Regions from separate parts of the Kitasatospora sp. NPDC040550 genome, predicted to be linked through region 1. Evidence: riboswitches for the same ligand, from Rfam matches in the RefSeq annotation. Region 1 holds a riboswitch; each other region holds the start of a gene.
The links. Region 1 has a riboswitch for S-adenosylmethionine ahead of thrC (threonine synthase). Riboswitches for the same ligand answer to the same signal wherever they lie in the genome.
Positions count from the first base shown of each region.

Region 1 (10,209 bases):
GCTAGCCGGGCGGGGGCGCCGGGGTGGGGGGCAGAGTGTGTCGGGGGTGCGTCCGAGAATGACACTTCGTAGGTCCGTCGGGGGCTGTGCGGAGGTGGTGCGTGGTGGGCGAGCCGGGTGAACTGAGTGAGCGGGACCGGGCGGTGCTGGCGCTGGAGGGGCGGCAGTGGCGGACGGCCGGGGCCAAGGAGCGGGCGATCCGGGAGGAGCTGGGGCTCTCCTCCACGCGGTACTACCAGGTGCTGAACGGGTTGTTGGACCGGGAGGAGGCGCTGGCGTTCGCGCCGGTGCTGGTGAATCGGTTGCGGCGGGTGCGGGAGGGGCGGCGCGGGGCTCGGTGAAGGGGGCCGCTGCGCGGGGCTTTGGTGTGGGGGTGGGCTTTCGGGAGGGTGGGTGGGTCGGTGGGGGTGGGTTTGTGCTGGGGGTGCGGGGGCGGGGGTGGGGTATGGGTGTCGGTATGGGTCTTGACGAGATGGTGAAGCCGGCGACCGAGGCCGGGCGGGACGGGTTGCGGGCGATTCTGGCGGCGCCCGGTGATGCGGTGGTCGCTCTGGACTTCGACGGGACGTTGGCGCCGATCGTGGCGGATCCCTCGCGGGCGCGGGCGCATCCGGGGGTGGTGGGGGCGTTGCGGGGGTTGGCGGCGGTGGTGGGGGCCGTCGTGGTGGTGACCGGGCGGCCGGCGGGGGTGGCGGCGGAGTACGGGGGGTTCGCCGGGGTGCCGGGGCTGGTGGTGCTGGGGCACTACGGGGCCGAGCGGTGGGAGGCGGGGGAGCTCTCGGCGCCGGCGGTGCATCCGGGGGTGGCGGGGGTGCGGGGCGCGTTGCCGGGGGTGTTGGAGCGGGTGGGGGCGCCCGAGGGGACGTGGGTGGAGGACAAGGGGCGCTCGGTGGCGGTGCACACGCGGCGGACGGCGGAGCCGGAGCGGGTGCTGGAGTCGTTGCGCGGCCCGGTGGCGGAGTTGGCGGGGGAGTACGGGCTGGTGGTGGAGCCCGGGCGGTTGGTGCTGGAGCTGCGGCCGCCGGGGGTGGACAAGGGGGCGGCGCTGACGGGGTTCCTGCGGGAGCGCGGGGCGCGGTCGGTGCTGTACGCGGGGGACGACCTGGGGGACGTGGCGGCGTTCCGGGCGGTGGAGGAGTTGCGGGGGGCGGGGCTGGCGGGGTTGTTGGTGTGCGCCGGCGCGGTGGGGGACGCGCCGGTGCGGGAGCTCGCCGACCTGGCGGATGTGGTGGTCGACGGGCCCGAGGGGGTGGTGGAGCTGTTGGAGGCTCTGGGGGAGGCCCTCAGAGGGCGTTGAGCTGGTCGAGGAACCACTGCTGCGGGGGGAGCGCGGTGGCGGCGGCGGCGAGGCGCTTGGTGCGGTCGGCGCGTTCCTCGGGGCTCATGGTGAGGCCGGTGTGCAGGGCCTCGGCGGTGGCGATGACGTCGTACGGGTTGACGGTGAGGGCGTCGTCGCCGAGTTCGGCGTGGGCGCCGGCCTCGCGGGAGAGGACGAGGGCGCAGCCGTGGTCGGAGACCACCGGGACCTCCTTGGCGACCAGGTTCATGCCGTCCCGGATCGGGTTGACGAGGGCCACGTCGGCGAGCCGGTAGGCGGCCAGGGAACGCGGGAAGTCGTCGTTGACGTGCAGGATCAGCGGTTGCCAGGTGGGGGTGGCGAACTCGGCGTTGACGGCCTCGGCGAGTTCCTGGACCGCGGCCGTGTAGTCGCGGTACTCGGCGAGGTCGGTGCGGGACGGGTAGGCGAAGGCGATGTGGACCACCCGGTCGTGCCACTCGGGCCGGGTGCGGAGCAGGTGCCGGTAGGCCTGGAGGCCGCGGACGATGTTCTTGCTCAGCTCGGTGCGGTCGACCCGGACGATCGTGCGGCGGTCGCCGACGGCGGTGCGGAGGGCGGCGAGGCGCTCGTCGACGTCGGGGCGGTGGGCGCGTTCGCGCAGGAAGTCGGCGTCGGCGCCGAGGGCGTGCACGCCCAGCTGGGTGGTGCGGCCCTCGTGGGTGACGGTGAGGGCGGCCGGGTCGAAGACGGCGCCGAGGAGGTCCTCGCAGCAGGCGGCGAAGGCGCGGGCCCAGCGTTCGGTGAGGAAGCCGGCCCGGTCGGCGCCGAGGATGCCGGTCAGGACGGCCCGGGCGACGTCGTCCGGGAGCAGCCGGTAGTACTCGGGCGGGGCCCACGGGGTGTGGGAGAAGTGGCCGATCCGCAGGTCGGGGCGGGCTTGGCGGAGCAGCGCCGGGGTGAGGGAGAGGTGGTAGTCCTGGACCAGGACGGCGGCTCCCGGGGCGGCCTCGGCGGCGAGGGCGGTGGCGAACGCCGCGTTGTACGCCTGGTAGGCGGCCCATTCGGTGCGGAAGTCGGCGTCGAAGGAGGGCGCGGTGGGGGTCGCGTAGAGCAGGTGGTGGACGAACCAGAGGGTGGAGTTGGCGACGCCGTTGTAGGCGCGGGCGAAGGTCTCCGGGTCGATGTCGAGCATCCGTACGGCCTGTCCGCCGACGTCGTGCCCGGCGAGGTCGAGGCGGCCGTCGGGGGCCTCCCCGGCTGCTCTGCGGTCGGCGTCGCCCAGGGCGGCGCAGACCCAGACGGCGGTGGGGTCGTCGATCGCGGACAGGCCGGAGACCAGCCCCCCGCCGCCGCGGCGCAGGGTCAGCGTGCCGTCGTCGGCGGTGCCGAAGGACACCGGTCCACGGTTGGAGGCCACCAGGACGGGGGCGGTTCCGGTCGCACTCGAACGTTCGGTCGTGAGATCGCCCATGGTTGGGATGTTGCCGGGGGGTCCCGGTGGCAAACCCGTCAGCGGCGGGTGGCGTATTCCGGGACGGTGTGCATCGGGGGGCGTTCCAGGGCCGTCACGGGGTGGGTGTGGGCGGTGAAGGCGCGGGTGTGCGGGTCGCGGGTGAACTGGGTGAGGTGGGGGTGGACGAGGTCGGCGGAGGCCTTGAGGCGGTGGGAGCGGTCGAGGCGTTCCAGGGCGGTGCGGTAGATGGTGGCGGCCATCCGGCCGAGGGCCTGGCCGTCCTGGTGGCGATGGTGCCGGACGCCGACGTCGACCTGGGCCAGGGCGTCGAGGCCGACCAGGTCGAGGGCGTCGACCAGGAGGCCGAGCTCGACGCCGTAGCCGGTGGGGAAGGGCAGTCGTTCGAGCAGTGAGCGGCGGGCCGCGTACTCGCCGCCGAGGGGCTGGACGAAGCCGGCGAGTTCGGGCCAGTGGAGGTTGAGCAGGGGGCGGGCGACGAGTTCGGTGACCCGGCCGCCGCCGGTGGGGACGATCGCGCCGGGGTCCCCCGCGGCGGAGCCGCTGATCGCCACTTCCAGGGGGCGGTCGTACATGGCCTTGACCAGGTGGATGTCGGGGTCGGTGAGCAGCGGGCCGACGATGCCGGAGACGAAGGCCGGGTCGAACTCGCGCAGGTCGGCGTCGATGAAGCAGACGATGTCGCCGCGGGTGACCAGCAGCGAGCGCCAGAGCACCTCGCCCTTGCCGGGGACGGCGGGCAGCCGGGGGAGGATCCGGTCGCGGTGTTCCACCCGGGCGCCGGCCTCGGCGGCGACGGCGGCGGTGGCGTCGGTGGAGCCGGAGTCGACCACGACGAGTTCGTCGACGAGCGGGATCCGGTCCATGAGCTCGCGCCGGACGGTGCGGACGATGTCGCCGACGGTGGCTTCCTCGTCGAGGGCGGGGAGGACGACGCTGACCGTCCGGCCGGTGCGCCGTTTGGCGGCGAGGAGGGCGTCGACCGGCCGCTCGGCCGCGCTCCACGAGCGGCGGCGGAGCCAGGACGCCGCCTGCGGGAGGAGGGCGTGGGTCGGTTCGGCGGGCACGGTGACTCTCCTCGGCGGGATCGGGTGGGACGGGTCATCTCGCTTGGCGGACGGTCCCGTTCAGGGTTGACGCCTTCGGATACAGTCTTCGTACAGCGGTCGGACCTTTGCACGCCGGGGTCGCCGCTGCGCACCACCACAATTTCACAAGCTCATCCAGAGGGACTGAGGGAACGGCCCGTTGACGTCCCGGCAACCTTCTCGCTCGGCTGTCGTCGACAGGCCCCGGCGGGACAGGTGCCAATTCCGGCCTGTGGCGCGACCGCGCCGCGGGGAAGATGAGGAGAGAGGCCTCCGCCATCATGGCTATCGACACTGTCGCACCCGTTTCCGTCGACCTCGGCCCCGCCGCCGCCCTGTCCTGTCGGGAGTGCGGGACCCGCTTCCCGCTCGGCCCCAGCTTCGCCTGTGTGGAGTGCTTCGGGCCGCTGGAGATCGCCTACGAGTTCGGCAGCGAGCGCGCCGAGGAGCTGCGCAAGCGGATCGAGTCCGGCCCCGCGTCCATCTGGCGGTACGCGCCGCTGCTGCCGGTGCCGGCCGATGTCGCCTCGAAGCCCAACCTGAACCCCGGCTGGACCCCGCTGGTGAAGGCGGACAACCTGGGCCGGGAGCTCGGGTTCACCGCCCAGCTGCACGTCAAGGACGACTCGGGCAACCCGACGCACTCGTTCAAGGACCGGGTGGTGGCCTGCGCGATCGAGGCGGCCCGGGCGTTCGGCTACACCACGCTGTCCTGCTCCTCGACCGGCAACCTGGCCGGTGCGGTGGGCGCGGCCGCGGCCCGGGCCGGGTTCCGATCCTGCGTGTTCATCCCGCACGACCTGGAGCAGGGCAAGGTCGTGATGGCCGGGGTGTACGGCGGTGAGCTGGTCGGCATCGAGGGCAACTACGACGACGTGAACCGGTTCTGCTCGGAGCTGATCGGGGACCCGGCCGGCGAGGGCTGGGGTTTCGTCAACGTCAACCTGCGGCCGTACTACGGCGAGGGCTCCAAGACGCTGGCCTACGAGATCTGCGAGCAGCTCGGCTGGCGGCTGCCGGAGCAGATCGTCATCCCGATCGCCTCGGGTTCGCAGCTGACGAAGATCGACAAGGGTCTGCAGGAGCTGATCAAGCTGGGTCTGGTGGAGGACCGGCCGTACCGGATCTTCGGCGCCCAGGCGGAGGGCTGCTCGCCGGTCTCGGCGGCGTTCAAGGCCGGCCGGGACGTGATCCGGCCGGTGAAGCCGGACACCATCGCCAAGTCGCTGGCGATCGGCAACCCGGCGGACGGTCCGTACGTGCTGGACATCGCCCGCCGGACCGGCGGTGCGGTGGAGGACGTCACGGACGCGGAGGTGGTGGCGGCGATCCGGCTGCTGGCCCGGACCGAGGGGATCTTCGCCGAGACCGCGGGCGGGGTGACCATCGGTGTGTTGAAGAAGCTCGTGGAGACCGGCCGGCTGGACCCGGCCAAGGAGACCGTCGCGATCAACACCGGGGACGGCCTCAAGACCCTGGACGCCGTCTCCGAGGCGGGCATGACCGCCGTCATCCGCCCGACGCTGGACTCCTTCCACGCCGCCGGCCTCGCGTCCGCCTGATCCACCCCCCCACCCCGCTAGGAGAGTCATGAGCGCCAACGTCCGCATCCCCACCATCCTGCGCACCTACACCGGCGGCGCGGCCGAGGTGATCGCCGAGGGGGCCACCCTGGGCGATGTCATCGCCGACCTGGAGCGGAACCACGCGGGCATCGCGGCCCGGATCCTGGACGACACCGGCAAGCTGCGCCGCTTCGTCAACGTGTACGTGAACGACGACGACGTGCGGTTCGCCGAGGGTCTGGCGACCGGGATCGCGGACGGTGCGAGCGTTTCGATCATTCCGGCGGTGGCCGGCGGCTGCTGAGCCGTTCCCGCCGCTTCCCGGCCGTCCGCGCGTACGGAATTCCACTCTCCGTGCGTGCGGGCGGCCGCCGGCATTTCGGCGGGAATATTTTCGGTCAGAGTCGGAGTAGAGTGTGGCTCTGCTGGGAACAGAGCTTCCCCTTCCGGCAGTGGGCGCTTCACCGGAGCTCGTCCGGACGCTGAGACCGGCCCGGGGCCGGGTCCGTGAAACATGTCAGGCAGATGTCAGAATTCCTGCAGGCATTTGAGTAATTCGTCCGCTATGTCCGGCGCTAATTGCCGATTTCCTCCCGGTTTGTTCGCTCTTGTCTCTTGACGGGGCTGCGGAATTCCCGGCGGCTGACCCTGTTGCAGAGGGCGTCGATCCGGATACATTCAGCGGCGGTCGACGTAATCAACCGCTCACGGAAGCCGTCCGGCGCCCCCGTGCGGACGATTGCGGCGTGCACGGCTGCGCTCAGGGGGGGTTCCCCGGGCCGGCCTTCAAACCAGACCCGGGCCCGCGACCTGCTGGCCCGTGAAGGGCCAGCACAGCACTAGGGGAGTTCGGAATGGCTCAGGGCACCGTCAAGTGGTTCAACGCGGAGAAGGGCTACGGCTTCATCGCGGTCGACGGTGGTGCGGACGTCTTCGTCCACTACAGCGCGATCCAGATGGACGGCTACCGCACCCTCGAGGAGGGCCAGCGGGTCGAGTTCGAGATCTCCCAGGGACAGAAGGGCCCGCAGGCGGACATGGTCCGCGCGGCGGTCTGACCTCTTCCGGCACCCAGGAGCTCGGCGCGGCCCACGGCTGGTGACCACTCGCTTCTCGGCGGGCCCGTACGACACGCGTCGTACGGGCCCGTTCGCGTTCCCGCGCCGGACCGTCCGGGGGTGGACGGCGGCTCGCGGGTCGGCCATTGGGCTTGCACTCGACCACCCGGAGTGCTAATCATTGGCGTTAGCACTCACAGTGTGAGAGTGACAGCGGACCGGGTCGGTGAGGCCCCCGGGAGCGGTAGGGGAATGGACCTCCGCGCACCAGGGCCGTCCGTCGCGGGCACCCCTTGGTCCGAGCAGTCGACCGTGTCCCGGAGGACCACTTCTGATGGCCAAGATCATCGCCTTTGATGAGGAAGCTCGCCGCGGCCTTGAGCGTGGCATGAACCAGCTCGCCGACGCAGTGAAGGTCACGCTCGGCCCCAAGGGTCGCAACGTCGTGCTGGAGAAGAAGTGGGGCGCCCCCACGATCACCAACGACGGTGTCTCCATCGCCAAGGAGATCGAGCTCGAGGACCCCTACGAGAAGATCGGCGCGGAGCTCGTCAAGGAGGTCGCCAAGAAGACGGACGACGTCGCGGGTGACGGCACCACCACCGCCACCGTGCTCGCCCAGGCCCTGGTTCGCGAGGGTCTGCGCAACGTCGCCGCCGGCGCCAACCCGATGGCCCTCAAGCGCGGCATCGAGAAGGCCGTCGCCGCCGTCTCGGACCAGCTGCTGGCCCAGGCCAAGGACGTGGAGACCAAGGAGCAGATCGCCTCCACCGCCTCCATCTCCGCCGCCGACACCCAGATCGGCGAGCTCATCGCCGAGGCCATGGACAAGGTCGGCAAGGAAGGCGTCATCACCGTCGAGGAGAGCAACACCTTCGGTCTGGAGCTCGAGCTCACCGAGGGCATGCGCTTCGACAAGGGCTACATCTCCGCCTACTTCGCCACCGACCTGGAGCGCATGGAGGCGACGTTCGAGGACCCGTACATCCTCATCGCCAACTCCAAGATCGGCTCGGTCAAGGACCTGCTCCCGCTGCTGGAGAAGGTCATGCAGAGCGGCAAGCCGCTCGTCATCATCGCCGAGGACGTCGAGGGCGAGGCCCTGTCGACCCTGGTCGTGAACAAGATCCGCGGCACCTTCAAGTCCGTCGCCGTCAAGGCCCCGGGCTTCGGCGACCGCCGCAAGGCCATGCTCGGCGACATCGCCATCCTCACCGGTGGCACCGTGATCTCCGAGGAGGTCGGCCTCAAGCTGGAGAACGCCGGCATCGACCTGCTGGGCACCGCCCGCAAGGTGGTCATCACCAAGGACGAGACCACCATCGTCGACGGTGGCGGCGACAGCGACCAGGTCGCCGGCCGCGTGAACCAGATCCGCGCCGAGATCGAGAACAGCGACTCGGACTACGACCGCGAGAAGCTCCAGGAGCGCCTCGCCAAGCTGGCCGGCGGCGTGGCCGTCATCAAGGCCGGCGCGGCCACCGAGGTGGAGCTCAAGGAGCGCAAGCACCGCATCGAGGACGCCGTCCGCAACGCCAAGGCCGCCGTCGAGGAGGGCATCGTCGCCGGTGGTGGCGTCGCGCTGCTGCAGGCCGGTGTCGCCTTCGACAAGCTGGAGCTGGACGGCGACGAGGCCACCGGTGCCAACATCGTCAAGGTCGCGCTGGAGGCCCCGATCAAGCAGATCGCGACCAACGCCGGCCTGGAGGGTGGCGTCGTGGTGGAGAAGGTGCGCAACCTCCCCGCCGGTCACGGCCTGAACGCCGCCACCAACGAGTACGTCGACCTGGTCGCCGCGGGCATCATCGACCCGGCCAAGGTCACCCGCTCCGCGCTGCAGAACGCCGCCTCCATCGCGGCGCTGTTCCTCACCACCGAGGCCGTCATCGCCGACAAGCCGGAGAAGGCCGCCGCGGCCGCCGGCGGCGGCATGCCGGGCGGTGACATGGACTTCTGATCCTGATCGGACTCCGATCGGATCGGCTGATCCTCGTCCGCGTGGGCGGTTCCCTTCGGGGGGCCGCCCACGCGGCGTTCCGGCCCCGGGCCGCGCTTCGGCCCCGGGCCGCGCTTCGGCCCCGGGCCGCGCTTCGGCCCCGGGGCGTTCCGGCCCCGGGCCCGTTTTGAACCCATGGGCGGGCCACGGAGAATGGACGGATGGCTTCCGACGACATCGAGACCGCCCTGCACAACGCCCGGGCCCTGATCCTGGCCGACCTCACCGCGCGGGACGTGGCGGACGCCGCCGTCGTCTCGCTGGTGGAACAGGCCGTCACCCACCGCCGCTGGTGGCTGGAGCAGTGGCCGGACGGCACCGAGTACGTGCTCGGGCTGGTTGCCCAGGACGTCCAGGACGCGCTGCTGGAGGCGTACGGCCGGTGGCCGCTGTGCACCTCCTGCGCATCCGACGGGGACCCGCACGCGCTCGGCGTGGAGCCCGAGTTGGGCCCGGAGCCGCACTGGGTGTGCGGCAAGCAGGGGGCCGTGGTGGCGCCGGTGGGGGAGTTGGCGCCTTAGGGCGGGAATTGTCGGACCCGCCGTAGGGCGGGTCCGACCTAGTCCTCCAGGTGCTGGAGCTCGGCGGTCAGGTTGGTGCGGGCGGTCGCGGCGAGGCGGCGGCGGGCGTCGGGGGTGCGGTAGAGGGCCGGGAGCGCCAGCAGGTGGCGCAGGACGGCGGCGCGGCCGGTGCGGAAGTCCGGTTCGGGGACGAAGGCGTACTCCTCCCGGACGGCGGCCGCGTAGGCCGCGTAGGCCTCGGGAGTGCCGCCGAGGACGGCGAGGTCCGCGTCGCAGAGCACCTCGCCGTCGCGGTCGCCGGGGGCCGGGTCGTGGCCGACGGTGAGCAGGACCAGCCGCTCGACCTCGGCGACGCGTGCGGCGGGCAGGCCGGCGGCGGTCAGCGCGCGGACGGCGAGGGCGGCGCTGCGCTCCTCGTTCTCGGTGCGGTCGGGGCGGTGGACGGCGTCGTGGAACCAGGCGGCGAGCCGGACGGCGTCGGAGTCGTCGGCGTGCCCGGCGAGCGCGTCGACGTGGTGCAGGACGGCGCGCAGGTGCTCGGTGGTGTGGTACCGGCGGCGCGGGTCCGACCAGCGGCGCAGCAGTTCGCGGCCGTACGGTTCGGGGTCGTCGGTGGCGCCGCAGCGGTGCAGCAGGGCGGTCCAGGCGGTGAGCAGGTCCTCGGTCGGCATGGGGCACATTGTGGCGGGTCGGATCGGCACGGGCCGGTGCTGGACCTATAGGTAGGTTGACGATATATGTAGTCGTATGACAGAACGCTCCATGCAGGAGCCCACGCTGCTGCTGCTCACCGCCCTGGCCGACCAGCCCAGACACGGCTACGCGCTGATCCAGGAGGTCGCCGCCATCTCGGACGGCCGGGTCAAGATGCGCACCGGCACGCTGTACGGCGCCCTCGACCGGCTGCTGGGCCAGGGTCTGATCGAGGTCGCCGCCGAAGAGGTGGTGGACGGACGGGCCCGGCGCACCTACGCGCTGACCGGGGCCGGACGGGACGCGCTGGCCGCCGAGGCCGGGCGGCTGCGCGCCGTGGCCACCGAGGCGGAGCGGCGGCTCACCAGGATCCGGTCGATGCTGCCGGGCCGGGCCGGGGAGCGGCCCGCGACGGGGGGAGGACTCTCATGACCATGCCGGTGATCGGCCCCGCGCCCTCCGCGGTGCTGCGGGCCGCACTGCGGCTCTACCCGGCGCGCTACCGGCGCGAGCGCGGTGAGGAACTGGTCGAGGTGTT
Region 1 covers NZ_JBVIWC010000008.1:3,122-13,330, forward strand. Annotated here, with positions in the region: gene ACZ58X_RS13875 (DUF3263 domain-containing protein) at 105-341, shown strand; gene otsB (trehalose-phosphatase) at 458-1,297, shown strand; gene ACZ58X_RS13885 (alpha,alpha-trehalose-phosphate synthase (UDP-forming)) at 1,284-2,750, opposite strand; gene ACZ58X_RS13890 (glucosyl-3-phosphoglycerate synthase) at 2,789-3,817, opposite strand; SAM riboswitch class I at 3,967-4,102, shown strand; gene thrC (threonine synthase) at 4,120-5,400, shown strand; gene ACZ58X_RS13900 (MoaD/ThiS family protein) at 5,429-5,707, shown strand; gene ACZ58X_RS13905 (cold-shock protein) at 6,258-6,461, shown strand; gene groL (chaperonin GroEL) at 6,796-8,418, shown strand; gene ACZ58X_RS13915 (hypothetical protein) at 8,619-8,978, shown strand; gene ACZ58X_RS13920 (HD domain-containing protein) at 9,017-9,649, opposite strand; gene ACZ58X_RS13925 (PadR family transcriptional regulator) at 9,726-10,103, shown strand; gene ACZ58X_RS13930 (hypothetical protein) at 10,100-10,209, shown strand, end outside.

Region 2 (10,209 bases), on a different contig from region 1:
CGCTCCTCGCCGACCTCCTCCCGACCATCGCAGACCTGCAGACCCAACTGGACGAGCTCGTCGGACGACGGGGCGTCCTGCTCCTGCGGGCCAGAGAACTCGACACCGAGATCTCCACGGCCGAGGAACGCCTCGCACCCTTGCGGACGCACATGGACGACCTCCTGGCCGCCCGCTCAACCGCCGAACGCGAGCTCGAGCTCCACGCCCGCATCGAGGAGCTGGAGGATCGGCGCTACAAACTCGACGGAGCAGGCGCGGTCCGGTCCCAGCGGCCCGCCAGCCACATTCCCGCCCGAGTGCTCTCCAGGTTCGACAATGTGCTGAGGCGGACACTGGACGCCTGGTCCGTTCCCTCGGTCGAGTTCGCCGAGTACGACCAGTACGGCATGGACGTCCGGGCCGGCAGCCGGCCCCGTTCCGGCCGGGGCCAGGGCGTGCGCTCAGTCCTGCATTCGGCGTTCACGACCGCCCTCGCCCGGTACTGCCTCAGCGGGGGCCTGCCCCACCCCGGCTTCGTCGTCCTCGACTCCCCCGTGGTCACCTACCGCGAACCGGTCGGGGAGGACGTCGACATCACCTCGAATGTGGTCGACCACTTCTACCAGGACATGCTGACCTTCCCCGGCCAGGCGATCGTCATCGAGAACGGCGACCCACCGAACAGTGTGCTCTCCTCCGCCACGACGTACCGCTTCACCGGCCCAGGCGGAGGCCGACCCGGCTTCTTCCCGACCAGCGAGGCGTGATCGTCGGCGGCCAGACGGTCAAGATCCACGTCTCCCGGATCCTGACCAAACTGGGCCTCCGCGACAGGCCCAAGCGGTCACCCTCGCCCACGTGAAATCGCGACTCGCCGTCATAAACATCCGGATGCGGGGTCAGAAGCTACTGTCGTACGTCCTGCCATAGCCGCGCACGAGAGGCTTGCGCCTCCATTCGGGCAGGTCAACGGTGCTCGGGATTCTCGAAGTCGAAGCGGCAGCCCGCGTCCCACTCGGAGCGCTGATTGCCGTACGCCGGGATGCCGCCGGCGTCCTTGAGCATGCGGGCGAGGTGGAGCTGGTTCCACGTCATGAAGGTGGTGTTGCGGTTGGTGAAGTCGTTCTCCGGGCCGCCGGAGCCGGGGTCGAGGTAGGACGGGCCGGGGCCGGCCTCGCCGACCCAGCCGGCGTCGGCCTGCGGCGGGACGGTGTAGCCCAGGTGCTGGAGGCTGTAGAGGACGTTCATCGCGCAGTGCTTGGCGCCGTCCTCGTTGCCGGTGATCAGGCAGCCGCCGACCCGGCCGTAGTAGGCGTACTGGCCTTCGGAGTTGAGGATCGAGGAGCAGGCGTAGAGCCGCTCGATGACCTTCTTCATCACGGACGAGTTGTCGCCCAGCCAGACCGGGCCGGCCAGGGTGAGGATGTCGGCCGCCATCACCTGCGAGTAGATGACCGGCCACTCGTCGGTCTCCCAGCCGTGCTCCGTCATGTCAGGCCAGACGCCCGTCGCGATGTCGATGTCCACCGCCCTGAGCACCTCGACCTGCACACCCTGGCGCTCCATGATGCCGGTGCTGACGTCGATCAGGCCCTGGGTGTGGCTGCGCTCCGGGGAGCGCTTGAGGGTGCAGTTGATCACCAGGGCGCGCAGGTCGGCGTACGAGGTCGTCGGGTCCGGCACGGGGTCTCCTTCGGGCGGTCCGGGAGGCCGGTCGGTGGCGGGCTCCCCGCACAGCTCACCAGGCCGGGGCGCCCGGCGCGCGCGGGGCTGGGCCGGTTGCCTGACGGACGGTCTCCCGGGCGGCAGGGACCGGCGGCACACCGGTGCGCCGGTGCGGCTCTCCGGGCGAGGAGCCGGCCGGGGCCGGAGCGCCGCCGGGCCCGGGGCGGAGGTCGCCACCCCTGTTCGGCCGAGCAGCCGGTCAGTAGCATGAACTCGCCTTCCACCGTGGCTCCGAGGGGACGAGTGACCGCCGTGATCACGCTCACCGCAAGCAGTCTGCCCGTCGACGTCGTGGACATCGACGTGGACGTCGACCTCGCCCTGGCCGGGGACAGCAGCCCGGAGCTCGTGGGTCCCACGGACCCGGCTGCCCTCGCGGACACGGTGGAACCGACGCCGCAGGTCACCCAGATGGATCCGCTGCCGCCGCAGGTCATCCAGATCCGCTTCGACCTCGACGACCCGGACTCGGCCGTGCCGGCCCCGCAGGTCGTCCAGACCTACGTGCAGCTCGACCCGCCGCTGCTGGTGGACGCGGCGACGCCTCAGCTCACCCCCGTGGTCGCCGGGGCCACCGACGCCCGCGACACGGTCTGAGGCCCGCGCCGCGCGCATGGACGTCGACTCCCCTCCCGCACACCGCTACAGCCGCCCCTTCGACCGGTTCCCGTCCTGGCGCGAACACCAGGAACGGTGGGCGGACCTGACCCGTGCGATCGCCGCCGCCGGCCCGCCCGGCGGTGAATCCGGCCGCGAAAAGGGCGAGTTGACGGTGCTCGGCTCGGGCATCGAGGCGGCCGGGTTCACCCGGGCCGACGAGCGCCTGCTCCGCGAGGCCGACCACGTCTTCCACTGCGTGGCGGACCCGGCCACCGTCGTCCGGATCAACGCCTGGCGCCCTGACGCCTACGACCTCGGTGTCCTCTACGACGACGCCAAAGACCGCTACCTGACGTACGTCCAGATGTCCGAGGCCGTCCTGCACTTCGTCCGCGCCGGTCGGCGGGTGGCCGCGGTCTTCTACGGCCACCCGGGCATCTTCGTGCTCTCCTCCCACCGCGCCGTCCGGATCGCCCGCCGGGAGGGGCACCGCGCCGTGATGCGGCCCGGCATCAGCGCCCTGGACGTGCTCTGCGCCGACCTCGGGGTGGACCCGAGCACCCCCGGCATGCAGACCTTCGAGGCCTCCGACCTGCTGATCCGCGGCCGGCGCATCGACCCGAGCCTGCACCTGGTGCTCTGGCAGGTCGGCATCGTCGGTGAACTCGACTACCGGCGCGCCGGATTCACCAACCGGCACCTGCCCGTCCTGCTGGACCGGCTGGAGGAGGTCTACGGACCGGACCACACCGTGGTCAACTACATCGGCGCCCGCTACCGCGGCCTCGAACCCGTCACCGCCGAGCACACCGTCACCGCCCTGCGCGACCCGGCCGTGCAGCGCACCGTCACCAGCGCCTCCACCTGGTACCTGGCCCCCACCGCCGCCGCACCGGCCGACCCGCAGGTGCTGCGCCGCCTCGGCCTGCTCCAGCCCGGCCAGACCGTCCGGCCGCCCGACGGGCCGCTGCGCACCATCGACGAGTACGGCCCGCGCGAACTCGCCGCCCTCGACGGCTTCGCCGACTTCCGCATCCCGGCCGCGTACCACTGGCAGGAGGACACGCCCGGCGCCCGCTTCGTCCTCGCCCTCGGCGAGGACAGCGCCCTGCGCGAACGCTACGTCCGCGAGCCCGAGGCCGCCGTCGCCGCCTGGGCACCGCCGGAGCTCGGCGCGGCCGAACGCGCCCTGCTGTCCCGGCGCGAGGACCTCGCCCTCCAGGTCGCCGCCCGAGGCGTACGGCACCGGCCCGCCCCGGAGGCCGCACGGCGGCTGCGCACCCTGCTCACCCGCAAGTCCGAGGCACGCGCACTGCTGCGGGACGGCATCACGGGCCGACCGTCGCTCCGCCAGGACCTGGACTCCGTCCTGGCCGACGCCCTCTACCCCTGGACGGGCCTGTACGGCACGGCGGACGGCGAGCTGTCCGTCTACGTCCTGGGCCGCGCGACCGACCCGCCCCGGCACCGGGTCCACGTCGACGGCCGCCGGATCGCCGACCCGCGCTACGAGCGCGGCGTGCTGCGCTGGCGCGAGCCGGACGGCAGCGGCGGCGAGCTGCGCACCGAGTTCGGCCGGGACGGGCGGCGCCGCCTTGTCGGCACCGTCAGCGCTGCCGGTGCCGACGAGGCGGCAGGCTCCGTCGCCCGCACTGTCCGCCTGACGGAGTACCCGCTGCCGGAGACCCCGCCGCTCGCCGACCTGGTGGGTGGCTACCAGGCCGAGGGCGTGCGGGTGGACGTGGTGTCCGACGCCCCCGGCGCGCTCCCGCGCCTGCGCGTCACCGTCGACGGCGAAGCCGTCACCGCGGCGGTGCTGCTCGGCCCGACGGGCTTCGAGGTGGACGCGGTCACCGTCCCCTTCGACCGACCGCTGCCGGACGTCCCACCCTGTCTGTACGGGGACTACCGGCTGCGGCTGCCGTCCCGGCCGGATGCCGGTGCCCAGCTGCGGATCGCGGCGGACGGGGTCACCCTCGACGGACGACCCGTCCCCAAGGCCGAGTCGAGCGGTCGGCGCCTCGGCTGGCAGGGCGGCCCGTCCCCGGTACCCGGCGCCGAGCTCACCCTGCTGCTCGACCCGATCACCCTGCACCCGATGCTGCACGGCACCGGCCGGACCGTGGACGGCACACCGTTCCCCCTGGTCGGCATGGTCCCGGTCGGGGCCGAGGCGGCCCGACGGCTCGCCGCCCGGCCCCGGTTCGGCATCCCGCCCGGCCCCTGGGCCGACCTGACCGCACTCGCCACCGAGGCCAGCCAGGACGGCGGGCTGTTCTGGTGGCACGGCTGGGAACAGTCGGCCACCGCCCTGCGAACCGTCCGCCGCGCCCTGTGGGAGAGCGGGCAGTAGGCGCACCACACGGTCCGGGGGTACGACGCGGGAAACCGAGTATCCGCAGGACGGGCGCCCGAGTGGTCGACCGACCGGGCCGCGGCCGGGGTGCGAACGGATAACCACAGGTCAGGGCGGGGCGGCGGCCGATGGTACGGACTCGGTAAGGAGCGCGCGCGGACCGTTGGCGCGCCCCCTGCCGCTGGCTAGACTCGCGCGGCCGACCGACCGGGCACCGCAGCCGACCGCCCGGGCATCGCGGCCGACCGACCGGGCGTTCCCGGCGGCCAACCGGGTGCCGACCCCGGTTCGGCACCGGAGCAGAGCACAGCGCAGCACCACCCAGGACACCAGGCACCTCCCGCCGACGACCATGGGGGTCTCCATGCAGTTCCGCACCAGGGCACCGCTCGCCACCGCGACCGCGGTGCTCCTCCTCGCCGCCGTCGCCGCCGGTACCCCGGCCGGTGCGGCCACGGACGGCACGAACCCGCCCGACGCCTCGCCCGGCGCACCGCTGGCCGTGATCTCACCCGGCGATCCGTACGCTTCCTGCGACCTCGCGGCGGACGGCGACGGCACCAACCACCCGGGTGCGGAGGACGAGCCGTACGCCGCCGCCAACCCGCTGGACCCGGCGAACACGATCACCATCTACCAGCAGGACCGCTGGTCCAACGGCGGTGCCCGGGGCCTGAGTTCCAGCTACACCACGGACGGCGTGCACTTCACCCAGACGGCCCTGCCCTTCACCCACTGCGCGCCGGGCGGGCTGGCCTACCAGCGGGCCTCCGACGGCTGGGTGAGCTTCGGCCCCGACGGCACCGCGTACGCCAGTGCCCTGGTCTTCGACGCCACCACGCCGCGCAGCGCGGTGGCCGCCGCCACCTCCACCGACGGCGGGCGCAGCTGGCAGCACGTCACCGAGCTGATCGGCGACGACGACCCGGCGATCACCGACGACAAGAACGCCGTCACCGCCGACCCCGTGCACCCGGGCGTGGCCTACCAGGTCTGGGACCGGGTGGACCAGGCCGCCGGCCCGACCCCGGTCTTCGACGGGCCGGGCTACCTGTCCGTCACCCGGGACCACGGCCGGACCTGGTCCCCGGCGAAGCCCTTCGTGACCACCGCCACGACGCCGAACACCCAGACCATCGGCAACCAGATCGTGGTCGACCCGCGCACCGACACGCTGTACGACTTCTTCGACTGGATCACCTTCACCGACGCGACCGCCACCACCGTCAGCGACGTGCACTTCGGCATGGTCAGCTCCACCGACCAGGGCCGCACCTGGAGCCGGCCGGTCCGGGTCGCCGCCGACACCTCCGTCCCCGAGGTCCACCCGAACGCGCCCGCCGACGCCACCAAGTCCCTCCGGGCCGGCGCCGGTCTGCCCAGCGTGGCGATCGACCCGCAGACCGGTGAGCTGTACCTCGCCTACGAGGGCTCGGAGTCCACCGGCGGCAGGTACGACGCGATCCAGCTGGTGCACTCCACGGACGGCGGCCGGACCTGGAGCGGCCCGACCCGGCTCAACCAGGCCCCGGGCGCACCGGCGTTCACCCCCTCCATCGCCGTGACGGCCGACGGCACCGTCGCCGTCAGCTACTACGACCTGCGCTACCTCACCCCGGGCGACACCTCCACGCTGCCCACCGCCGCCTGGCTGCTCAGCTTCCCGCGCGGCGGCGAGAACAGTCCGGTCGAGCGGCAGATCTCGCCGGTCTTCGACTGGCTCCAGGCGCCGTACGCCGGGGGCCACTTCCTCGGCGACTACCAGGCCCTGATCGCCGACGGCCGCCTGATCCGCCCGGTGCTGGTGACCGCCAACGGCGGCGCCCCGTCGAACTCCACCGACGTGTACAGCGGCCGCTTCCGGCCGGACACCCTGCGCAGCCCGGGCGCGGCCGCGCCCACCGCCCGAGCGGCGCGCACCGGGGCGCCCGCCGTCGGCCCGCGCGCCGCGCAACACCTGCGGCGCTGACCCACCGGCGGCCGCCGGCCCGGTCGCCCTGGACGGACCGGCGGCCGCTGGCCCCGAGCACTCAGGTCCGACCCGGACCGGCGGCCCGGTCAGGGCCGGTGCAGCGCGTCGGTGAGGTGGCCCGCCGCCTCGATGACGGCCTGGGAGAGGCGGGCACCCGGGTGCCGACTGAGCCGTTCGATCGGCCCCGAGACCGAGACGGCGGCCACCACCCGCCCGGCCGGGCCGCGCACCGGCGCGGAGACGGAGGCGACGCCGGGCTCGCGCTCGCCGATCGACTGGGCCCACCCCCGGCGCCGCACCCCGCTCAGCGCGGTGGCGGTGAACCGGGCGCCCTGGAGCCCGCGGTGGAGCCGCTCGGGCTCCTCCCAGGCCAGCAGGACCTGGGCGGCGGACCCGACCTTCATCGGCAGCGCGAGGCCGACCGGCACGGTGTCCCGCAGGCCGAAGAGGCGTTCGGCGGCCGCCACGCAGATCCGGACCTCGCCCTGCCGGCGGTACAGCTGGGCGGTCTCGCCGGTGACGTCGCGCAGGTGGGTGAGGACCGTGCCGGCCGCGGCCAGCAGGCGGTCCTCACCGGCCGCCGCCGAGAGTTCGGCGAGCCGCGGGCCGAGGACGAACCGGCCCTGGAGGTCCCGGCCGAGCAGCCGGTGGTGCTCCAGTGCGACGGCGATCCGATGCGCGGTCGGCCGGGCCAGGCCGGTGGCGTCGACCAGCCCGGCCAAGGTGGCCGGGCCGGCCTCCAGGGTGCCGAGGATCGAGGTGATCTTGTCGAGCACGCCGACGCCGCTCGTGTTCTCCATGGACGGGTACTCCAGTCTCAGATCCCGTGAGCGACGGGTGGGTACGGCTCACGGGCGCTCCGTTGGGGTGGGAGCGGGGTGGTCAGCGGGGACAGGCCTGCGGGAACAGCAGATCGCCTGCGCCGAGCACGAAACGGGTACGCGAAAGGGCCGGGGCGGGAAGCGCCCGGGCGAAGGACAGCACTGAGAGCACCGTGTCTCCTCATCTTCCCCGCGCCACGTTGGCGACAGGCCGGAGTTGGCACTGACCCCGGACGGCACGGCGCGTACTTCGGACGCCGGGTCGAACGGGGAGTTGCCGGGGCTTCGTAGGGCCGGTCCCTCCACCCCTCTGGATGATTCGCGAAGAACGATACAAGACTTCCCCGGCGCCCCGCCAAACCTTTCCCGACCTCCCCGCACTCCTGCGCCCATCGGGGTCCTTGACCACGGATGATTTAGATTCCTAAACTATTTCCATGACTGCGACCCCGGCGACCTCAGCACCCCCGAAGAAGCCGCTCAGGTTCAGGATCGGCATCGCACTCCTCATCCTGAGCGCCCTGACCTACGTGGCCGTCCTCGTCATCCTCTTCCTCCCGCTGGACTCCGGCACCAAGGCCGCCGCCTTCGGCGGGACGCTCGTGGTCGCCGAGACGAGCGCCCTCATCGGCATGGCGGGCGTCGGGAAGGAAGCCGTCCGGGCCGTCAGGTCCCGCCTGGGACTCAGGAGGCGCAGCCGCGCCGCCGAGCAGCCGCCGACCACGGAGTGACCAGCCCGATGGACACCGGCGAAAGACCCGACGGCGCCGACCTGCACGCCCGCGGTGCCCGGCTCGACCAGCTCTTCACGGACCTGCGGCTCCTCTCGGAACGGCACGGGCCCCGCTACGACGACTTCGGGCTCACCGCCCAGCAGCACCTCGTGCTCGGGCGGATCGTGGCCGACCCGGACGTCACCCCCAAGGACCTGGCCGAGCGCCTCGGCGTGTCCAAGGGCGCCGTCAGCCAGCACCTGGCGCGCCTGGAGAAGGACGGCTACCTCTCCCGGCAGCGCAGCCCCCAGGACGGACGCGTCCACGTCTTCCGCCTGGAGGCCCGCGGCACGGCCTACCGGCAGACCGTGCTCCGGTACGAACGGGAGCTCCACGACGCCTACGTCGCGAAGCTCTCGGCCACGGACATGGCGGAGATCGAGTCCGCACTCGGGAAGTTGAAGCGGGTCTTCGAGGACTGACGCCACCGCCCCGAACGCCACGCGGGACCGATCAGTTGAGAGAGACCACCAGACTCCCCGTCCGCGCCTGCTCGTTCGTGACCTTCGCCCTCGGGTGCCAGAGGACCTGCACCGAGTAGGAGTCCGAACCACCCGGCACGCCGGGCAGCACGATCGGGAACCGGCAGGCGGAGTCCTGGTACTCGCCCTGCCCCAGGGCGCCGGTCGCGACCACCCGGCCCGCCGAGTCGCGGACGGTCACCAGGGCGTCCTTGCCGACGTCGTCGAGGCCCGTGGCCCCGCTGCAGGGGCCCGACTTGGTGGGATCGGAGGTATTGATCCGCGCCTGGCCCACCAGCGTGAACGGCTCGTCGTCCCCGGGCCCGGACACGCCCCAGGCCAGCCCGACGGCGCCGGCGCCGACCACGAGTCCGACGACCGCGAACACCGCCGGGGCCTTCCAGGACCGGAGTCGGGGCTCCCGCGCGGGCTCGGGCGGAGCCGCCTCCGTGGCGGGTATCGAAGCATCACGCTCTTCATGCGATTCATCAGACATTCGCACAGAATGGCATCGAGCGCTTCTCCCGACCAGGAGTTATCGCGACCGAGGCCCGCCTGCGCGGCCGCCACCGATCGGCCGTGGTGACCGGATGTGCCGACCGGCCGTGGTGATCGGCGACGGCCGGGGCGCGGAAGAATGGGGCGGGTGACCAGCACTCAGCCGCTCCCCCGGGGCCTCACCGCCCTCATCCCCGACGCCCGCACCCTGGCCACGCCCGGCGAGCGGGCCGCCTCCCAGCTCCTCCACCTGCGCGAGGCGACGGTGCCCGTGCCGGTCCTCGCCGCGGCCGCCGAGCTGATCACCCCGCTGTTGAAGGACGCGGACCCGGCGACCCGCGCGGCCGCCACCGCCGTCCACGCCCGCCTGCTGGCGGCCATCGAGGAGGCCACCCCCGGGCGGTAGCCGGCTGCGACAGGGCGAGGCCGGGACCCTCGACGACGAACCGCGCGAGGTGCAACCCTCGGGTTGCACCTGGCTGGGCGACGTGCAACTCTGGAGTTGCACCCACTGTCCGCACGGGAAGGAGCCCCCTCATGAGCGGGGACCGGATCGAACGCGAGACCCTGATCGCGGCGCCCCTGGAGCGGGTCTGGTCCCTGGTGGCCGAGCCCGGTTTCTGGGTCGCCGACAAGGCGAGCCTGCCCGGCACCGTGGCCAGGGAGGGCGAGAAACTGGTGGCCAGGAACCCGGAGTACGGCGACTTCCCGGTACGCGTGGAGAAGGTCGAACCGCCGACCTACCTGGCCTACCGCTGGGCCAGCGCGTTCCCCGGGGAGGAACTGCGCGAGGACAACAGCACCCTCGTCGAGTTCACCCTGACCCCGGAGGACGGCAGGACGCGGCTGCGCGTGGTCGAGAGCGGCTTCGCGACACTGGCCGGGTCCGAGGAACTGCGCGGCAAGGCAGTCGAGGACAACACCGGCGGCTGGCGCCAGGAGCTCGACGCGCTCAGGACGCGCGCCGAACAGCCCGCCGCGTGACCGACGAACCCCACGGCGCCGTCGAGTCGGTCGACAC
Region 2 covers NZ_JBVIWC010000015.1:124,664-134,872, reverse strand. Annotated here, with positions in the region: gene ACZ58X_RS22795 (hypothetical protein) at 1-749, shown strand, start outside; gene ACZ58X_RS22790 (flavodoxin family protein) at 949-1,665, opposite strand; gene ACZ58X_RS22785 (hypothetical protein) at 1,951-2,304, shown strand; gene ACZ58X_RS22780 (SAM-dependent methyltransferase) at 2,321-4,660, shown strand; gene ACZ58X_RS22775 (sialidase family protein) at 5,028-6,632, shown strand; gene ACZ58X_RS22770 (IclR family transcriptional regulator) at 6,722-7,435, opposite strand; SAM riboswitch class I at 7,635-7,777, opposite strand; gene ACZ58X_RS22765 (transporter suffix domain-containing protein) at 7,894-8,187, shown strand; gene ACZ58X_RS22760 (MarR family winged helix-turn-helix transcriptional regulator) at 8,196-8,651, shown strand; gene ACZ58X_RS22755 (hypothetical protein) at 8,683-9,078, opposite strand; gene ACZ58X_RS22750 (hypothetical protein) at 9,337-9,594, shown strand; gene ACZ58X_RS22745 (SRPBCC domain-containing protein) at 9,726-10,172, shown strand; gene ACZ58X_RS22740 (ArsR/SmtB family transcription factor) at 10,169-10,209, shown strand, end outside.
Region 2: another riboswitch for S-adenosylmethionine. It lies ahead of ACZ58X_RS22770 (IclR family transcriptional regulator); the one in region 1 lies ahead of thrC (threonine synthase).

Region 3 (10,209 bases), on a different contig from region 1:
CCCGCCGAACTGCTGACCGGCCACCCGCTGACCGCCGGGCAACTGGCCGAGGCCCCCGACCCGGTCCCCGGCTGCCCCGCCGCCCCCACCCCGGGCAAGCACCCGGCGGTGTCCGCCCTCACCGGCCTCTTCCTGCACGCCGGCTGGCTGCACCTGCTGGGCAACCTGCTCTTCCTGTACGTCTTCGGCCCGACCGTCGAACGCCGGGTCGGCCGGGCCAGGTACCTCCTCTTCTACCTGGCCGCCGGCTGCACCGCCTCGTACGGCTTCGCGCTCGCCGAGGCGCACGCGCCCGACTCCACCCGGGTCCTGATCGGCGCCTCGGGCGCGATCTCCGCCGTGCTCGGCGCCTACCTGCGCTTCCACCCGCGGGCCCGGGTGACCACCCTCGTCCCGCTGCTCCTCTTCCTCCCGCTGCGCTTCCCGGCCTGGCTGGTGCTCGGCCTCTGGTTCGCCCTGCAGTGGTGGTCGGTGCACTCGGCCGGGCCCGGGGTGGCCTACCTGGTGCACGTGATCGGCTTCTCGGCGGGCTTCCTGTACGCCTGCACCGTGGTCGGCCACCCCCCGAGACGCCCCGGCTGAGGCCCGATACGCTGGCCGCACCCCATCAAGGAGCCCGAACTGTGATCACCGCCATCGTCCTGATCAAGACCAGTGTCGACCGGATCCCCGAGATCGCCGAGGCCATCGCCGCGATCGAGGGCGTCAGCGAGGTGTACTCGGTGACCGGCGGATACGACCTGGTGGCGATGGTCCGGGTGCGCCGCCACGACGACCTGGCCGAGGTCATCCCGGGCCGGCTCAACAAGGTCCCGGGAGTGGCCCACACCGAGACCCAGATCGCCTTCCGCACCTACTCCCAGCACGACCTGGAAGCGGCCTTCGCCCTCGGCCTGGACGAGTAGGACTCAGCCCGCGCGACGCGTGTCGACGACGCAACGGCCGCCCTCGTTGCGGTAGTTCCACGCCGCGCCGTCCGTGACCAGCTCGCGGACCGCGGCCAGGAAGCGCTCGACGTGCTCGTCCGGGGTGCCGGCCCCGAAGCTCACCCGGATCGCGTTCAGGCTGCGCTCACCGGGCAGCGAGGGCTCGGGCGCCCCGCACTCGGAGGGCGCCGACTCCTCGTCCCCGAGCAGGGTGCGCACCAGCGGGTGCGCGCAGAACAGTCCGTCGCGCACGCCGATGCCGTACTCGGCGGACAGCGCGGCCGAGAAGTGCGAGCTGTTCCAGCCGCGGACGACGAAGGACAGCACGCCCACCCTGGCCGAGCCGGCCCCGAACAGGTTCAGCACCCGGACCTCGGGGATCTCCGCCAGCCCCGCCGTCAACCGCTCGACCAGCTCCCGCTCCCGGGCCTCCAGCGCGTCGAAGCCGGCCTCGGTGAGCGCCCGACAGGCCGAGGCGATCGCGTAGGCGCCGATGACGTTCGGCGAGCCGGCCTCGTGCCGGGCCGGGCCGGTGTGCCACTGCACCGCCACCGAGCCGTCCAGCTCCCGGGCCACCGTCCGGGTCGCCCCGCCGCCGGCCAGGTAGGGCTCGGCCGCGTCCAGCCAGTCGGAGCGCCCGGCCAGCACCCCGGCGCCGAACGGCGCGTACAGCTTGTGGCCGGAGAAGGCGATCCAGTCGACGTCCAGCCCGCGCACCGAGACCCGGTGGTGCGGGGCCAGCTGGGCGGCGTCCAGCACCACCCGGGCGCCGTACCGGTGCGCGGTCTCGGTCAGTTCGGCGACCGGCCACAGCTCGCCGGTCACGTTGGAGGCACCGGTGACGCACAGCAGCTTCGGGCCCTCCGGCGCCGCGGCCAGCGCCTCCTCCAGCGCGGCCACCGCCTCGGCCCGCGAGCGCGGCGCCCGCAGGTAGCCGACCTCCAGCCCGGCGTGGGCCCACGGCAGCAGCGAGGCGTGGTGCTCGGTCTCGAAGGCGAACACCCGGGTGCCGGCCGGGACGGCGGCGGCCAGCAGGTTGAGCGAGTCGGTGGTGGCGCGGGTGAAGACCACCTGGTCGCCCTCGCGCAGGTCGAGGAACTCGGCGACGGTCCGGCGGCTCTGCTCGAACAGGTCGGTGGACAGCTGCGAGAGGTACCCGGCGCCGCGGTGGACGCTGCCGTAGTAGGGGGCGTAGGCGGCGACGTCGTCCCACACCCGCTGGAGCGCCGGCGCGCTGGCCGCGTAGTCGAGCGCCGCGTAGCCGACCTTCTCACCGCTGGCGAGCGGGACCTCGACGTCGTGGCCGAGGACGGCGAGCGGGGCGGTGGTTCCGAGGGAGAGGGACATGAGGATGCACTCCTTCACGGGTAAGGGACCCCGGGAGTGCTGATCGTCCGGTGTCCGCGCTTGTCGCGCGGACGGCTTGTCCGGCGACCCGGTCCTCACCCAGGGCACCCCGCCACGGACGGAGGGTTGCCGGACAGCCAGCTGGGGCTTGACGCTGTCACTCATGACCTGGCGAAGACTCTAGGTCGGGTACGTCGGACGGTCAAACAGGCATCCACCATCCGGACAGCACTCTCGGCGCGCAGCCGAAGGGCCCGTGTCGACGAACCGACACGGGCCCTCAACTACCGCCTCAGATCCGGCTGGTGGCCTCCGACCAGCGCCGCAGCAGGTCCTGCGCCCGGCCGGAGTCGATCGCCTCGGCCGCCCGCACCATGCCCGCCGCGAGCTGCTCCGCCAGCGGGGCGTCGCCCAGGTCCAGCGCGACCAGCGCCGCCGCCGTGTTCAGCAGGACGGCGTCCCGCACCGGCCCGCGCTCCCCGGCCAGCAGCCGGCGGGCGACCTCGGCGTTGTACGCGGCGTCGGCCCCGCGCAGCGCCTCGATGCCGACCAGCTCGATGCCGACGTCCCGCGGATCGAACGTGGTCTCGGTGACCGCGCCGTCGCGCACCACCCAGACCCGCGAGGTGGTGGTGATGGTCAGCTCGTCCAGCCCGTCGTCGCCGCGGAAGACCAGCGCGGTCGCCCCGCGCCGGGCGAGCACCCCGGCGATCAGCCCGGCCAGCCGGGTGTCGAAGCAGCCGATCGCGTGCGAGGTGACCTTCGCCGGGTTGGTCAGCGGGCCGAGGATGTTGAAGGCGGTGGGCACCCCGAGGTCACGCCGCGCGGTGGCGGCGTGCCGCATCGAGGGGTGGAACTTCGCCGCGAAGCAGAAGGTGAGCCCGACCTCCTCGGCCACCTGGGCCACCCGCCGGGAGGAGAGGTCCAGCGCCACCCCGAGCTTCTCCAGCACGTCCGAGGAGCCGCTGGACGAGGAGGCCGCCCGGTTGCCGTGCTTGACCACCTTGGCCCCGGCCGCCGCGGCGACGATCGCCGACATGGTCGAGATGTTGACGGTCTTCGCCCGGTCCCCGCCGGTGCCGACGATGTCCACCGCCGGGCCGGGGATGTCCAGCGGCTCGGCGTGGTCGTACATGGCGTCCACCAGGCCGGCGATCTCGTCGACCGTCTCGCCCTTGGCCCGCAGCGCCACCATGAACCCGGCCACCTGGACGGGGGACGCCTCGCCGCTCATGATCCGGTCCATCGCCCACGCGGTGGACGAGCGGTCGAGGTCCTCCCCCTTCAACAGGGCCGCCAGCAGGTCCGGCCAGGTGCGGACCACCTGCGCGGGGTCGGTACCACCGTTCGCAGGGTTCACGTTCACCATGGCTGACTCCAGCTGTTGTCGGTTCCCCCGCACCGGGGGACGTCCGTACGGATGGAGCCAGCCTATCGAGCGGCGGGGCGCCCACGGCGCCGTCGTCTCCAGTACTGAGACGGCACCGCTCAACGCGCGGCCGGGGCCCGCTTCGCCAGCCGGGCCCGCAGCAGGGTGGCGACCGCCTCGGCCAGCGCCACCGGTTCGACCGGGTGGGAGATCGCGGCATCGGCCCGGCTCCAGGCGGCGAGCCAGGAGTCCTGCGGCCGGCCGATCAGCACCAGCACCGGCGGGCACCCGTAGATCTCGTCCTTGAGCTGGCGCCCGAGGCCGAGGCCGCCGGCCGGCACCGCCTCGCCGTCCAGCACGCAGAGGTCGACGCCACCCTTCTCCAACGCCTTGAGCACCGCGGGGGTGGTCGCGCATTCGAGGTAGGACAGCTCCGGAAGATCCTCGGCGGGGCGACGGCCGAGCGCCGTCAGCACCTGCTCGCGGGTGTTGCGGTCGTCGCTGTAGACGAGGACGGTGAGCGTCTCGTCGGTCGTGTACGCCATGGACCCTGCTCCCTCAAGTGTGATCCGGACCACGTTCACCTGATCCGGATGCTACTCCCGTTTCCCCCGTCGCCGGTCCCCCTCGCGCACGTTCCCCCTCAAGCCGCCGCGCCCGTGGCTCACCCGCTCGGAGGACGGCCCGTCACCCGGACCCTCCCGGTCCACCCGGACGGCCGATGCGGCATCCCGTCCCCTTACGGCAGGACACTGGGCCGACCGTGCAACGACGCGCCGGGCAACGGGGTCGCGGGCCCCTCCGAGGAACCGTCAGAAAAGGGACACGCCGCTGCTCAGCCTCCGTCCGGACCCCCCGTCGCCCTTCAAGGGGGCATACCGCACGCACCGGACACTCCGAGGGACACCCCCCGACGTGAAGACGGAATAAGGGACCGACATAATGTCCGTCGTGGCGACAGCAACAGCAACAGAAACCGGGCACGCGCACGGATCGGTCAATCGACCGAACATGGTCAGCGTCGGAACGATCGTCTGGCTCAGTTCCGAGCTGATGTTCTTCGCGGCCCTCTTCGCGATGTACTTCACGCTCCGCTCCGTCAAGGGAGCCGAGTTCTGGGCCGAGAAGGCGCACGCCCTCAACGTGACGTTCTCCTCGGTCAACACCACGATCCTGGTGCTCTCCTCGCTCACCTGCCAGCTCGGCGTGTTCGCCGCCGAGCGCGGTGACGTGAAGAAGCTCCGCGGGTGGTTTGCCCTCACGTTCTTCATGGGCGCGATCTTCATCGGCGGCCAGGTCTACGAGTACACCGAGCTGGTCAAGAACGACGGCCTCTCGCTGTCCTCGGACCCGTACGGCACGGTGTTCTACCTGACCACCGGCTTCCACGGTCTGCACGTGACGGGCGGTCTGATCGCCTTCCTGCTGGTCCTGGGACGGACGTACGCAGCCAAGCGCTTCACGCACGAGCAGGCCACCGCCGCGATCGTCGTGTCCTACTACTGGCACTTCGTCGACGTCGTGTGGATCGGCCTGTTCGCGACCATCTACCTGATCAAGTAACCAGCTGATCAGGTCGCTGGCCACCGGCAGCGGCCCCCGCCCTCACCGGCGACGGGCCGCTTCTGCCGGTGCCGACGCTCCCACCGACCGACCGCGCGCGCAGCCTTGGACAGGCAACCTCGTGCCGGCCAGACCGGCCGCCGGGTGCACCCACCAGTCGACCAGATCCTGACACCGGGGTTATTCCGTGAAAAAGCTCTCCGCACGACGGCGCCACCCATTGGCGGCGCTGGTCGTCCTACTTCTCGCCCTGGCGGCAACCGGGGGGCTGTACGCCGCGTTCGCGCCCGCCGACAAGGCGCAGGCCGACGTCGCCGCGCAGTCGCTCGCGATCGATGAGGGCAAGAAGCTCTTCGCCGTGGGCTGCTCCTCCTGCCACGGCCTGAACGGCCAGGGCGGCAGCGACGGTCCGAGCCTGGTCGGCGTGGGCTCCGCCGCTGTCGACTTCCAGGTCGGCACCGGTCGCATGCCGGCCCAGCAGCCCGGTGCCCAGGTGCCGCGCAAGAAGGCCATCTACAGCCAGAGCGAGATCGACCAGCTCGCCGCGTTCGTCCAGTCCCTCGGCCCCGGCCCGATCACGCCGGACGCGAAGCAGTACACCTCGACCGACCCGGACGACATCTCCAAGGGTGGCGAGCTGTTCCGCACCAACTGCGCCCAGTGCCACAACTTCGCCGGCCAGGGCGGTGCCCTGACGAAGGGCAAGTACGCCCCGTCGCTGGAGGGCGTGGACGCCAAGCACATCTACGAGGCCATGCAGACCGGCCCGCAGAACATGCCGTCGTTCCCGGACAGCACCATGCCCGAGGAGCAGAAGAAGCAGATCGTGGCCTTCGTCCGCCACACCACCAACGATGAGCCCAACCCCGGCGGTCTCACCCTGGGCAGCCTCGGTCCGGTGACCGAGGGTCTGTTCGGCTGGATCTTCGGCCTCGGCACGCTCATCGCGGTCGCGATCTGGGTCGCCGCCCACACCACCAAGGCCAAGAAGTCATGAGCCACGACATGTCAGAAGAGAAGCTCCCGGAGCCGCACGGCTCCGCCGGCGAGGTGGCCGACCACGGCAACCCGTTCGCCGACCCGGGCCTGCCGGCCCACGAGCCCCGTCGCACCGACATCGACGAGCAGGCCGCCAAGCGGGCCGAGCGTCAGGTCTCGCTGATGTTCGTGGTCTCGATGCTCGCGACGATCGGCTTCATCGCCTCGTACGTGGCCATCGACCCGGACAAGATCGTCTACATCTTCCCGCTGGGCCACGTCAGCGCGCTGAACTTCGCGCTCGGCCTGACCCTGGGCGTCGCGCTGTTCATGATCGGCGCGGGCGCGGTCCACTGGGCCCGCACCCTGATGTCGGACGTCGAGCTGCCGGCCGAGCGTCACCCGATCGAGGCCGACGACGAGGTCCGCAACGACGTCATCGAGCAGTTCAAGACCGGTGCCGCCGAGTCCGGCTTCGGCCGCCGCAAGATGATCCGCAACACCCTCATCGGGTCGATGGCGCTGGTCCCGCTCTCCGGCGTGGTCCTGCTCCGTGACCTGGGCCCGCTGCCGGAGAAGAAGCTCCAGGAGACGGGCTGGAAGGAGGCCACCCCGGCCAAGCCGCTGCAGCTCGTCAACATGAGCACCATGCAGCCGATGAAGCCCGAGGACCTCGTGATCGGCTCGCTGACCTTCGCGATGCCGGAGGGGCTCACCACCCACGACGAGGACTTCCAGCAGCGCATCGCCAAGGACGCCCTGATGCTGGTGCGCATCGCGCCGGAGGACATCAAGGACGACAAGTCCAAGGAGCTGGGCTTCGAGGGCATCCTCGCCTACTCCAAGATCTGCACCCACGTCGGCTGCCCGATCAGCCTGTACGAGCAGCAGACCCACCACGCGCTCTGCCCCTGCCACCAGTCGACCTTCGACCTGGCGGACGGCGCGCGCGTCATCTTCGGCCCGGCCGGCCACCCGCTGCCGCAGCTGAAGATCACCACTGACGACAAGGGCAACCTGATCGCCACCGGCGACTTCGAGAAGCCTGTCGGCCCGAGCTTCTGGGAGCGTGCTCGATGAGTAGCGCGAGCAGCACCAAGACCGGTGCCGCCAAGCCCTCCAGCACGCGCGCGAACCCCGCCAACAAGTGGGAGTCCGCGGCTGACTGGACGGACGGCCGGCTGGGGATCTACTCCCTCGCCAAGGCCAACCTGCGCAAGATCTTCCCGGACCACTGGTCCTTCATGCTGGGCGAGATCTGCCTCTACACCTTCGTCATCATCATCCTGACCGGTGTCTACCTGACGCTGTTCTTCAAGCCGTCGATGGCCGAGGTCGTCTACAACGGCTCGTACGTGCCGCTCAAGGGCATCGGGATGTCCGAGGCGTACGCCTCGACGGTGGACATCAGCTTCGAGATCCGCGGCGGTCTGCTGATCCGCCAGATCCACCACTGGGCCGCCCTGGTCTTCGTGGCCGCGATGCTCGTGCACATGATGCGCGTGTTCTTCACGGGCGCGTTCCGCAAGCCCCGCGAGATCAACTGGGTCTTCGGCTTCCTGCTGCTGGTCCTCGGCATGTTCGACGGCTTCTTCGGCTACTCGCTGCCGGACGACCTGCTGTCGGGCACCGGTATCCGCTTCATGGAAGGCGCGATCCTCGCGGTCCCGCTGGTCGGCACCTACATCCAGATGTTCCTGTTCGGGGGCGAGTTCCCCGGCCACGACATCGTGCCGCGGTTCTTCACCATCCACGTCCTGCTGATCCCGGGCATCATGCTCGGCCTGCTGGTCGCGCACCTGATCCTGGTCTTCTACCACAAGCACACCCAGTGGGCGGGCCCGGGCAAGACCGAGAAGAACGTCGTCGGCATGCCGCTGATGCCGGTCTACATGGCCAAGGCCGGTGGCTTCTTCTTCCTGGTCTTCGGCATCATCGCCGCCATCTCGGCGATCGCCACGATCAACCCGATCTGGGCGTACGGCCCGTACCGTCCGGACCAGGTGTCGACCGACGCCCAGCCCGACTGGTACATGGGCTTCTCCGAGGGTCTGATCCGCGTCATGCCGGGCTGGGAGATCAGCCTGTGGGGCCACACCCTGAACCTGGGTGTCTTCGTCCCGCTGATGATCTTCCCGCTGGTCCTGGTCGCGATCGCGGTCTACCCGTTCATCGAGGGCTGGATCACCGGCGACAAGCGCGAGCACCACATCCTGGACCGCCCGCGCAACGCCCCGGTCCGCACCGCCCTGGGTGCCGCCTGGATCAGCCTGTACCTGGTGCTGCTGGTCGGTGGTGGCAACGACCTGTTCGCCACCCACCTGCACCTGTCGATCAACTCGATCACCTACTTCGTGCGCGCCGGCTTCTTCCTGGTGCCGGTCATCACCTTCATCGTCACCAAGCGCTGGTGCCTCGGCCTCCAGCGCCGCGACAAGGAGAAGGTGCTGCACGGCCGCGAGACCGGCGTCATCAAGCGCCTGCCGCACGGTGAGTTCATCGAGGTGCACGCCCAGCTGCCCGCGAAGGACCTGCACACCCTCACGGCGCACGAGCAGAACCAGCCGGTCGAGCTGCCGGCCCAGACGGACGAGAACGGCGTGGCCCGCAAGGCCGGCGCCCTCACCCGCACCCGGGCCAAGCTCTCCCGCGGCTTCTACGGCGAGGGCAGCCAGATCCCCAAGCCCACCGCCGAGGAGCACCACGAGATCACCAGCGGCCACGGCCACCACTGATCCCGTACGCGCCCGCGTCATCCCGAGGGCCGCTGACCAGAGTTCATCTGGTCGGCGGCCCTCGGGCTTTGCCCTCATCCGCCAGCCCCGCACCCGCCGCGCCCCAGGAGCCACCCGTGCAGCTGTCCGTCGACCCCGCCGCCGCCACTCCCCCGTACGAGCAGATCCGCGCCCAGATCGCCGAGCGGGCCCGCTCCGGCGCGCTGCCGACCGGACTGCGGCTGCCCACCGTCCGGGCCCTGGCCGAGGAGCTGGGGCTGGCCGCCGGAACGGTCGCCCGGGCCTACAAGGAGCTGGAGGCGGACGGCGTGGTGGAGACCCACGGCCGGCGCGGCACCCTGATCGCGGCCACCGGGGACGCCGCCCACCGGCTGGGCGCCGAGGCCGCCGCCGAGTACGCCGAACGCGCGAGCCGGCTGGGCCTGTCCCACCCGGACGCCCTGGCCGCCGTGGTCACCGCGCTGGGCCTGGCCTACCCCGAGGCCTGAGGGCCCGCCCGAGCCACCGGGCGGGCCCAGGAGGCGCCTTAGACCTCGGGCCGCATCATCCCCGCGGCGGGGGCCTGGCCGGCCGGGACGGTGGTGCTGAGGGGCTGTCCGAGGGCGCTGTGCTTGACCCAGTCCGTCCAGGAGACGTTCCAGTCCCCGAAGCCGTTGCCGAAGGGCTCCATGGTGGCGCCGCGGCTGTTCACCACCGTCACCAGGTCCCCCACCCGGGTGTTGTCGTAGAACCACTTGGCGTTGTCGGTGCTCATCCCGGTACAGCCGTGGCTGACGTTCTCGTAGCCCTGCGAGCCGACCGACCAGGGCGCCGCGTGGACGTACTCGCCGCTCCAGGTCACCCGGGTGGCCCACAGCACGTCGAGGTCGTAGGCCTCGGAGCTGCCGGCCGCTATGCCGATCGTCTCGCCGTTCATCCGGACGGAGCGCTCCTGGCCGAGCACCACCTTGATGCCGTTGCGGGTGTCGAAGCCGGGCTTGCCGGTGGTGACCGGGACGGTCCGGACCGCCTCGCCGTCACGCTTGAGGGTGAGTTCGTGGGCGGCCGCGTCGATCACCGACTCGACCCGCTCGCCGATCCGCAGCCGCAGCGCGCTGCGGTCGCCGCCGTAGAGGCCGTCCGAGATCCGGCTGCCGGTGCCGTCGAAGGCCAGCGAGACGGTCGTGCCGGTCGGCCAGTAGTCCTCCGGACGGAAGTGCAGGTTCTTGTCGTCCACCCAGTACCAGGCGCCGGTGACAGCCGGCTGGGAGGCCACGGTCAGCGCCCGTTCGACCTCCTGGCGGGCCTGGGG
Region 3 covers NZ_JBVIWC010000014.1:162,103-172,311, forward strand. Annotated here, with positions in the region: gene ACZ58X_RS21855 (rhomboid family intramembrane serine protease) at 1-582, shown strand, start outside; gene ACZ58X_RS21860 (Lrp/AsnC ligand binding domain-containing protein) at 624-905, shown strand; gene ACZ58X_RS21865 (aminotransferase class V-fold PLP-dependent enzyme) at 909-2,273, opposite strand; SAM riboswitch class IV at 2,325-2,442, opposite strand; gene trpD (anthranilate phosphoribosyltransferase) at 2,566-3,642, opposite strand; gene ACZ58X_RS21875 (response regulator) at 3,762-4,187, opposite strand; gene ctaE (aa3-type cytochrome oxidase subunit III) at 4,585-5,205, shown strand; gene qcrC (cytochrome bc1 complex diheme cytochrome c subunit) at 5,393-6,202, shown strand; gene qcrA (cytochrome bc1 complex Rieske iron-sulfur subunit) at 6,211-7,263, shown strand; gene qcrB (cytochrome bc1 complex cytochrome b subunit) at 7,260-8,918, shown strand; gene ACZ58X_RS21900 (GntR family transcriptional regulator) at 9,035-9,406, shown strand; gene ACZ58X_RS21905 (L,D-transpeptidase) at 9,445-10,209, opposite strand, start outside.
Region 3: another riboswitch for S-adenosylmethionine. It lies ahead of ACZ58X_RS21865 (aminotransferase class V-fold PLP-dependent enzyme); the one in region 1 lies ahead of thrC (threonine synthase).